DNA from 3 places in the Marivivens aquimaris genome. Region 3 is predicted to be linked to each of the others. Evidence: riboswitches for the same ligand, from Rfam matches in the RefSeq annotation. Region 3 holds a riboswitch; each other region holds the start of a gene.
The links. Region 3 has a riboswitch for cobalamin ahead of IF204_RS15635 (DUF4198 domain-containing protein). Riboswitches for the same ligand answer to the same signal wherever they lie in the genome.
Positions count from the first base shown of each region.

Region 1: it holds a riboswitch for cobalamin, as region 3 does, so the genes downstream of both, cobW (cobalamin biosynthesis protein CobW) here and IF204_RS15635 (DUF4198 domain-containing protein) in region 3, are expected to answer to the same signal.
Region 2: it holds a riboswitch for cobalamin, as region 3 does, so the genes downstream of both, IF204_RS04820 (aromatic ring-hydroxylating oxygenase subunit alpha) here and IF204_RS15635 (DUF4198 domain-containing protein) in region 3, are expected to answer to the same signal.

Region 1 covers NZ_JADBGB010000001.1:3,019,485-3,022,758, forward strand. Annotated here, with positions in the region: gene IF204_RS14920 (GNAT family N-acetyltransferase) at 1-259, opposite strand, end outside; gene cobW (cobalamin biosynthesis protein CobW) at 256-1,317, opposite strand; cobalamin riboswitch at 1,353-1,571, opposite strand; gene smc (chromosome segregation protein SMC) at 1,783-3,274, shown strand, end outside.
Region 2 covers NZ_JADBGB010000001.1:956,010-959,283, forward strand. Annotated here, with positions in the region: gene IF204_RS04815 (hybrid-cluster NAD(P)-dependent oxidoreductase) at 1-722, opposite strand, end outside; gene IF204_RS04820 (aromatic ring-hydroxylating oxygenase subunit alpha) at 719-1,954, opposite strand; cobalamin riboswitch at 2,066-2,273, opposite strand; gene IF204_RS04825 (MurR/RpiR family transcriptional regulator) at 2,355-3,263, opposite strand.
Region 3 covers NZ_JADBGB010000001.1:3,145,992-3,149,265, forward strand. Annotated here, with positions in the region: gene IF204_RS15630 (MYG1 family protein) at 1-819, opposite strand, end outside; cobalamin riboswitch at 987-1,203, shown strand; gene IF204_RS15635 (DUF4198 domain-containing protein) at 1,334-2,119, shown strand; gene cbiM (cobalt transporter CbiM) at 2,125-2,736, shown strand; gene IF204_RS15645 (cobalt ABC transporter permease) at 2,741-3,274, shown strand, end outside.

The DNA.
Region 1 (3,274 bases), 130 kb from region 3:
TCCCTTTGCCGCGCGCGGCCTCGTTCGTGAACATCGACTTCACTTCGCCATAGCCATCCTTGATGGACAGCGCGCCGGTGCCAAGAATGGTGTCGCCTTCGCGCGCGGTGAAGAAGCGGATGCTGTCCACACAGAGATCATCGATATCGAGGTAGAAGTTGTCCTCTGGCGGGAACAGCGACTGCATCAGCGCGTGCGACGACTTGAGCAAAGCCGTCGCCTGCGGATGATGCGGACTGTTCTTCTCGACGAAGATCATGCCGACAGAGCTTCGGTGATCGCCGCCTGATCGAGCCCAGCTTCACCGATAACGACGAGGCGCGTGCTGCGCTCGCCGCTGAACGGCTGGTCGAAGTAGGTTTCGATACGCGGTCCGACAGCTTGTAGCGTTTGGCGCATCGGCTTGCCTTCGACAGCGACAAAGCCCTTCAGGCGCAGGATGTCGTGTGCCTTGATCACGTCGACGACCTTGGCCGAGAACGCCTTGGCGTCGGCAACTTCGCCGAGGGTCACGACGAACGACTCAAATTCGTCGTGGCCGTGCTCGTGTTCGTGGTCATGATCGTCGTGGTCGTCATCATCGTGGTGATGGTGGTGGTGCACTTCGTGACGGGCTTCGAGGTCGTTTTCAGCGCCGATGCCTTGGCCCAGCAGAACGTCGACAGGAAGCGCGCCCATGGTGGCTTTGACCACCTGAACACCGTCACGGCTTTCGCCTTTCAGTTTGGCGGTCAGCGCTTCAGCTTCGTCGGCGGTCAGCAGGTCGGTCTTGTTGACGACGATCATGTCGGCGCAAGCGATCTGGTCTTCGAACAACTCCGAAAGCGGGGTTTCGTGGTCGAGGTTCTCGTCCAGTTTGCGCTGGGCATCGACGGCTTCGACGCTGTGCGCGAAACGACCTTCGGTCACGGCCTTGCCGTCAACAACGGTCACAACGCCATCGACGGTCACTTTGGTCGAGATACCCGGCCAGTTGAACGCGCGGACCAGCGGCTGCGGCAGGGCGAGGCCCGAGGTTTCGATGACAATGTGGTCCGGCTTGTTCTCGCGCTCGAGCAGCTTTTCCATCGTCGGAATAAAGTCGTCGGCCACGGTGCAGCAGATGCAGCCGTTCGACAGCTCCATCACGTCCTCTTCGGTGCAGGTCTCTTCGCCGCAGCCCTTGAGGATGTCGCCGTCTACGCCGAGGTCACCGAATTCGTTGATGATCAGCGCGATGCGCTTGCCGTTGGCGTTCTGCAGCATGTGACGGATCAGCGTGGTTTTACCTGCGCCAAGGAAACCGGTCACAACAGTTGCGGGGATTTTAGCGGCCATAATTCTCTCTTTCATCGTCCGTCACACCCGACGGCATGGTTATATCCGGCGCGGTCGGTCTCCTGGCTCGCGGGTCAAGGCGTTTTCCTGCCTTCCCGAGCGGACCCAGTGGCGGAGTGGAAAACGCTCTCCGCATACAGTCGCGGGGGCGGCTGCGGATTTGGCCTTCCGGAGGGGATCCGGCCTTACCGCATTCCCGGTTATCCTCGGATGCTTTGCACCACGGAAGAGGCACCGTGCGGCGTCTTTGTGCGCTTTGTTTTGCTGGGGCGTCAAGGCGGATTGCGACAGCATCGCGCGCAGGAACGGCGGTATGAATGCACCAAAGCTGCCTGCGTTCAGGCCGTAATTCTGTCGATATATTGTGGATAAGTGGGGTGCGGATAGCAGATTGTGGGCAGTTTCGTTGACTCGCCGCCGATCTGCCGTCCAACTTGAGTGTAACGGAATCAGTTAGGTGACCACGTGAAGTTCAACAAACTGCGGCTCAACGGTTTCAAAAGCTTTGTCGACCCGACAGAGCTGGTGATTGCCGAAGGTCTGACCGGTGTGGTCGGGCCGAACGGGTGCGGAAAGTCGAACCTCCTTGAGGCACTGCGCTGGGTCATGGGTGAAAACCGCCCTAAGGCGATGCGCGGCGGCGGTATGGAAGACGTGATCTTCGCCGGAACCACCAAGCGTCCCGCCCGCAACTTTGCCGAGGTCGCGCTGGTCATCGATAACGCGGACCGCCTCGCGCCCGCTGCGTTCAACGATCAGGACAATCTCGAAATCGTGCGCCGTATCACGCGTGATATTGGCTCGGCCTACAAGGTCGGCACCAAGGAAGTCCGCGCTCGTGACGTGCAGATGCTGTTTGCAGATGCGTCCACCGGTGCGCACTCGCCCGCGCTTGTTCGTCAGGGCCAGATCTCCGAACTCATCAACGCCAAGCCCAAGGCCCGCCGCCGCATCCTCGAAGAGGCCGCCGGTATCTCGGGCCTCTATCAGCGACGTCACGAAGCAGAACTGAAGCTGAAAGCGGCGGAGCAAAACCTCGAACGTGTCGATGATGTGGTCGAACAGCTGGCGAACCAGCTTCAGCAACTCGCCCGTCAGGCCCGTCAGGCCGCCCGCTACCGCGAGATCGGCGAGAACCTTCGCAAGTCGGAAGGGATGCTCCTCTACCGCCGCTGGAAAGAGGCCGAGGATGCCCGCCTTGCCGCTGTTGCCGCGCTGCGCGAACAAACTGTCTCTGCTTCGCAGGCCGAAAGCGCTGCCCGTGCCGCCACTGCCGCCCGCGTGAAATACGAGGACGGAATGCCGAAGGTCCGCGAGGAAGAAGCGATTGCCGGTGCCGTGCTGCAACGTCTTCAGGTTCAGCGCGACTCGCTCAAAGAACAGGAGCAACGCGCACTCGAACGTATCCAGACGCTGAAAAACCGCATCGACCAGCTTGCCCGCGACATGGAGCGCGAGGCTGGGCTGAACACGGATGCTGTCGAAACCATTGATCGCCTTGAGTGGGAGCAGCGCGAGATCGCCAAGGCCAACGAGGGCCAACCCGAGCGGTTCGAGATCGCTCAGGAGGCCGCCCGCGATGCTGCGTCCGTCATGCAGGAGCGCGAGGCTGAGCTGTCAGAACGGACCGAAGATGTTGCCCGCCTTGCTGCACGTCACCAATCGACGCAGCGCCTGATCGAAGACTGCCGTAAGACGCTGGCCAAAGCTGACGCCGATGCAGAGCGCGCCAAGGCTGCGCTTGTCGATGCGGAGGCTGCGCTGGCCAAGGCTGAGTCTGATTTCGAAGCGGCGACCGAAGCCGAGGAAGTCGCGCAGGCCACCGCCGAACGTGCCGAAGAAACCCTCGCCGAAGCTGAAGCAGCGCGTGCCGACATTCAGCAACGCGAAGCGGATGCACGAGCGCTCCGGTCCTCGGCCGAAGGCGAAGCCAATGCGCTGCGTGCTGAGGTTGCCG
Region 2 (3,274 bases), 2.2 Mb from region 3:
CCGAGGCCCACAAGCGCTTCTCGCACCGAATGCATGAAGCTTTCGGGGCCGCAGCAGAACACTTCGCGTTCCAGATAGTCAGGCGTGATTTGGCTGAGCATCAGCTGGTTGAAACGGCCCTGATAGCCAGTCCACGGACGGAACGGGTCTGTTTCCTTGACCACGAATTTCAGGTCGAGTTCGGGGAAACGGCTGGCCATATGCTCCAGACGCTGACGGAAGATGATCTCAGACGGGCGGCGGGCGCAGTTGATGAACATCACGTCCGCAGGGCGGCCACTGTCGAACATCCACGTGGTCATCGACACCATCGGCGTGATGCCCGAACCGGCAGAGATGAACAGGTATTTGTCCGACGGGTGGAAGTGGTTCGAAAACCGCCCCGCAGGCCCCATCGCAGTAATCCGCATCCCCGGCTTCAGGTGATCCAGCATCCAGCGCGTGCCCATGCTGCCTTCCTGCGCTTTCACAGTAATCGTCAGCGTGATCGGGCGGGAGGGCGAGGAAGAGATCGTATAGGTGCGGTAAAGCGGACCGCCCGGTACGGGCAGCTCCAGTGTAACGAACTGGCCAGGCACGTAGGAGAACAGCGCGCCCGAGGGCGCTTGGAAACAGAAGGTCGCGACGTTCGGCGCTTCAGGGATGACCGAAATGCATTCGAGCGGCTCGGACGCATCCCAGAACGTGACTGGCGCGGAGATATTGGGCTGGTGGAGTGTCATTCTGCTGCTACCGCAAGGTCGGTGGTTTCATCGGAAAGGGTCGCGCAATACCAGTTCACGAACTGGTTCACGCCATCCTCGTGCGAGGCAGAGTAGGGACCGGGCTCGTAAGCGGGCGAGTTGATGCCCTGCTGGTTGTTCTCTACGACTTCGCGGTCTTCGTCGTTGGTGTGGGTCCAGACATGAGTGAGCGTTTCGAGGTCGTAATCCACGCCCTCGACCGCATCTTTGTTCACAAGCCACGTGGTCTGCACTTCGGTCTGCTGCGGGCCAATCGGAGTCACGCGGAAGGTAATTGAGTGATCGGGCAGGAAGTGGTTCCACGTTGTCGGGTAGTGGAACATCAGGAGCGGGCCGGCATTGGCGACCGGCACGTTGCCGAGGAACTTCGACACCGCAGGCTTGCCGTTCATGGTGTAGCTGACTGCGCCGTCCAGCAGCGGCATACGCGCCACGCGGAACTGGCCGTCATCCGACATGCGGAAGCGCGACGGGATGCCAGCGGCTTCGTTCTGGCGGAAGTGGTTCTCGATCTTCTCGGGGAAAGAACCATCGGCGGACACACCGGTGATGCTCGGATCTTCGGGGTAGGTACGGCAAAGCGACGGGTGGTTGCCCGCACAGTGATAGCACTCGCGGTTGTTCTCCCACACGAGCTTCCAGTTGCCTTCTTCGATGATGGTCGACTGGAACGCGACCTTGGCGTTCGACAGATCGTGCGGCGCAAGGTAGGCGCCAGCCTTGTTCGCGAAGGTGTCGAAGTCCGGCGCTTCGTCGGCAATGCAGATGAACACGAGACCATTGAGAACGCGGCAGTGAACAGGCTTCAGACCGTGCTGGCGGGGATCGAACTCCGGTCCCATATCGCGGGCCCAAAGGAGTTTGCCGTCAAGGTCATAGGTCCACTGGTGGTAGGGACACACGAGCTTTGCCACTTGGCCGGTCTTGCCCTTGCAGATGATCGAACCACGGTGACGGCAGGTGTTGTGGAACGCACGGATTTCCTTGTCGGCGCCGCGCACCACGGTGATCGAATAGCTGCCGATCTTCTGGGTGATATAGCTGCCGGTCTTGGGCAGGGCGCAAGCGGGCGTGGCAAAGAGCCACTCGCGGGCAAAGATCTTTTCGATATCGAGATCGAAGATGCCCTGATCGTTATAGAAAGCCTGCGGCAGAGAATATCCCGGCTTACGCTGGGCGATGAGTTCGCGTGCTGTCTGACTTGCGTCCATTTTGATCTCCGAAGCCTGTAACAAGGCCGAAATAGGTATGGGCAGACAGCAGGAGACAACCGGCACGCAGAGGAGTTGCGCGACGCGAGCTCCGCCCCCACCGCCGCCCGCGGTTTGACGTAGTGTCCGGCTGGTTTCCGGGCTTGGACCTCAGAGTTGTAACGATGCCTTCCCGGGATGTCTCCTCCTCCCAGTGGCGTAATATCGTTACAATACAGTTCCTTACCGTTGCGGGGGCAGCGCCGGAATTACACCGGCTTCCCAATTATCGACCCCGCAATTTCCATCGCGAGGCCGCACCTGACATGTCGCTACCCTAGAAGAAGAGTGCTCCGAATCTGGTTCAATTCCGACTCTCGGATTGCAAAATGAGACGAAGGCGTCGCTGCGTTGCAGCTTTTTACGGTTTGCGGAACAGGCGGGCGGCTTCGAACACCTCGTCGAGTCTATCAAAGCGTTCCTTGGTGCGCGGCCAGTTCTCTTCCTGCACCGCGCCGATCAGCGTCTCCAGCAGCATCATGGTGGACACGTTGGAGTCCCACGCCGATGGGATCTCGACCCAGCACTGGAACACGTAGTCCGCCACGCTCGCCACGGGGGAGGCCCACTGGTCGGTTATGAGGATCACCGTCAGTTCACGTTCCTTGGCCAGTTCGGCAAGGCGCAGCAGGTTGGTCTCGTATCTGCGGATGTCGAACATCAGCAGCGTGTCGCCCTTTTTCATGTCCAGCACGTAGTGGGGCCATGTCGCGGAAGAGCTGGTCATATGGGTGACGCGCTCGCGGATCGCTTGGAAGTGGGTAAAGGCGTATTCCGCAAGCGCGCGGGTAATACGGCCACCCACAATATAGAGGCGGCCAGAGGTATCCGACATTTCCTTGGCCGCTTCATCGAATTTGTCGTGGTCGATATTGGACAGCGTCTGGCTGAGGTTCCGCGTCACCGCCTGCGAGAAACGGTTGAGCAGATGACTCTCGGGCGCTTCGGTCGCCCAATTGGCGCGGCGCTGCGTGGGGCCTTGGACCTTTGCCTGTAGTTCGGACAGCAAAGCCTGATGGAACTGGGGGAAGCCCTTGAAGCCCAGCTTGCCGACAGTTCGCGCGACTGTAGGCGTAGACACACCCGCATTCTGCGCCACCACGGTAATAGAGGCGATGCCCGCTGCGGGGTAATTCTCCAGCAGACGATTTGCGAACTTCTTCTCGGCGGTCGTGAGCACGCCGTAGTGCTCGCGGATCAGTTCACGGACCGTGGTGTTCTGCTGTGTCAACGCAGCCCCCGTTTTTTCCAGTGCTCCGAATTTAGGCATGACGCTGCGGA
Region 3 (3,274 bases):
GACGCCAGAAGCCTCCTCCAGCGCTTCATCGGTCAGGCCCGCCCATGCTGCGGGAAGGTCGGCGCGCTGCTCGAAGGTGTCTCCGCCAACGCGGATGCCCGACAGGGACCAGTCGGTGTCACGCGGCGCGATGACGAAGAGCAAGTGATCGGCGCCAGCGCGCTCGACTGCGGGGCGGAACGGCATACCCATCGGCAATTCGAGCACGCGGCCTTCGCCGGCGTCCTCGATGGCTTTCATCACAATGGATTCGGCGCGGCGCTTGGCGGCTTTGTTCTTGATCGACGCTTCAACGAAAGCGCGGGCGACGATCAGCGCCTCTGCAAAGGCTTCGTCGTCGGCGCCCGGGGTGCGGTTGTCGAAAACGGGCTTCAGGCTTTCCAGAAGGACGGGCAGGGTGAGGCTGGAAAAATGCGGACCTGCGATCGAGGGGTTCACCACGCCGTTGTCCATCAGGTCGATCGGTAGAACGAAGCCTTTGTCGAAGGACTTCCAGATCGTCTCGATATCATCCTCAGGCACGCCAGAGGCGCGCAGGTATTCCTCGCCGAAGTGCTTCCAGACCAGACCGAAGGAACTGTACGGCTGTTCATCTTCGCGCAGCGGCGAAGGGCGTTGGTGGTGGTCGAAAATCATCGCATCGGCGACGTAGTCACGGCCCACGTCATAGATGATCTTTCCTTCGCCCGGGATGATCCACTCGGGGTCGCGGCTCCGGACGATCTTGGCCTCGGGGTAGAGGCGGGTAAGAATCACGGAGGACAGAAGCTCGTCGGCGTGGAAGCCGCCGGAGTGGGTCACGAGGTATTGGATGGTCATGGAAATAGGCGCCAGTGCAATTCGGATAGGCAGGGACTAGGCCTGCGCGGGTCGCGCGGAACCTAGCCGAGGCAAAACCCTATGACAAACAGATAGAAAATTCATCACTGACGCGAGCGACGCGCCCTGCGTCGTGTTCGACCATTGACAGGGCACCCGAATAAAGCGAACACAGTTGATGTGACCGGTTCTGCCGCATCCGACTACGATGGGGTGGAAGCAAAAGGGAATACGGTGAGGCGTACCCAACAGGGACCGAGACCGTAGCTGCCCCCGCAACTGTGAGCGGTGAGCGTGTCCGACGATGCCACTGGGATTTCCCGGGAAGGCCGGACAACGCGACGACCCGCGAGCCAGGAGACCTGCCGCCACATGGTCCTTGACCGGACCTTCTGACCGGACGCCGGGGTGAGCGTCTGGCCCGGAGTGGCAAAAAACCGTTTCGCGCCTGTATCCCCGTCAGTCCCTTCATAACGCTTGGCTTTGCCTTGCGCGTCATTTGGAGGACGACACATTGAAGAAACTCTTGCTGGCATCTTTTGCAGCAACATGTCTGGCGCAGACCGCGTCGGCACACTTTTTACTTCCCTACACCGACCAGACCCAGATCGAGCGTCCCGGCGATGTGCCGATGCAGCTCATCTTCTGGCATCCGTTCGAAAACGGCTTTGTCATGGATCTGGCGGAGCCCGAAGAATTCTACGTCATTCACAGCGGTGAAAAGACCGACCTGATGGACACTCTAAAGCAAACGAGCTTCGAGGGTTCGCAGAATGCCGGCCAATCCTATCAGGCCAGCGTGCCCGTGAAGCGTTCGGGTGACTATGTCGTCGTGACGGTGCCGCAGCCCTACTACGAAGACACCGAAGACAAATACATCCAGCAGTTCACCAAGGTCATGCTGAACCGCAACGGCCTGCCGACCGATTGGAGCGAGGTTCTGGACCTCCCCGCAGAGATCCAGCCGCTTAACAAACCCTACAATATGATCGTCGGCTCCACCTTCTCGGGCCGTGTCCTCGCTGATGGCGAGCCTGTTGCAGGCGTCGAGATCGAAGTCGAATACGTGGCCGCCGTGCCGGACATGGCGCAGTCGTCCACCACTACACCGAGCGTCACCACGATGCCAGGCGGAGCGGTCGTCGCGATCAGTGATGCCAACGGTTACTTCACCTTCGGCGTGCCGCGCGCCGGCTGGTGGGGCTTTGCCGCGCTGGGCGCAGGCAAGACGACCGAATTCGACGGCAAAGAACTCAGCCAGGACGCAGTGATCTGGGTCCACGCCTACGAGATGGAGTAAAGAGAATGCATATCCTTGATGGTGCCCTCACGACCCCAGTTCTTTTCGGCGGAGCGGCCCTGACCGTCGCCGGTATCGGCATCGGCCTGAATAAACTGACACTGGAACGCATCCCCGCCGCAGGGGTGCTGTCCGCCTCGTTCTTTGTCGCCTCGCTCATTCACGTGCCGATCGGCGTGTCCTCTGTTCACCTGATCCTCAACGGCCTCGCAGGTCTGATCCTCGGCTGGGCGGCGTTCCCTGCACTGTTCGTGGGTCTGCTTTTGCAAGCCGTGTTCTTCGGCTTTGGCGGGATCACCGTGCTCGGCGTCAACGCGATCAACATCGCTGGCCCTGCGGTTCTGACGGGCTTGCTGTTCCGTCAGCTGATCGAAAGCAGCACGCCCAACATGGCTTCGATCTGGGCAGGTTTCGCTGGCGCCTTCTCTATCGCCCTCACTACCATCATGGTCGGCCTGTCGCTCGCGCTTTCGGGTGAGGAGTTCATCCCCGCCGCCTACGCCGTCTTCTGGGCCCACATCCCGATCATGGTCGTCGAAGGCCTGCTGACCGGCGCTGCGGTGTACCTCGTGCGCAAGGTGCGGCCCGATCTGTTCCTTGCCGTGAGCGGTGCGTAATCCGATGCGGGCATATCTACTGGCCGCCGCGATTGCGCTGGCCCCGCTGCCTGCGCTTGCGCACAAGGTCATCTTTGGCGTGTTCCCGTCCGGCGACATGATCGAAGGCGAGCTGGGTTTTTCCAATGGCGACATGGCCGTCGATCAACTGGTCGAGGTCTTCGATCAGAATGGCGAAAAGCTGGGCGAAGCGACCACCGACGCGGACGGTTTCTTTGTCTATCAGCCGAGCGAAGCCATCACCCACGTTTTCCGCGCCGACCTTGGCGCGGGCCACGTCGGTGAGGTCGAAATGCCTGCTGCCGAAGTTGGCGAAATTCTCGGCATCGCCGCCGAAGAAGAAGCGCTGCGCGAGGCTGCACCAGTGGTCTCCGATGGTGCGGGCGGCGTGACCGTTGCCGCGCTGACGCTGGAGGAAAAGCTCGCAATTGCAGAGATCGTGCGCGACGAAATCCGTCCGCTCCGCCGCGAGATCACTGCCTATAAAGAGCACAACAACCTCCAGACCATTCTGGGCGGTCTGGGCTATATCGTCGGT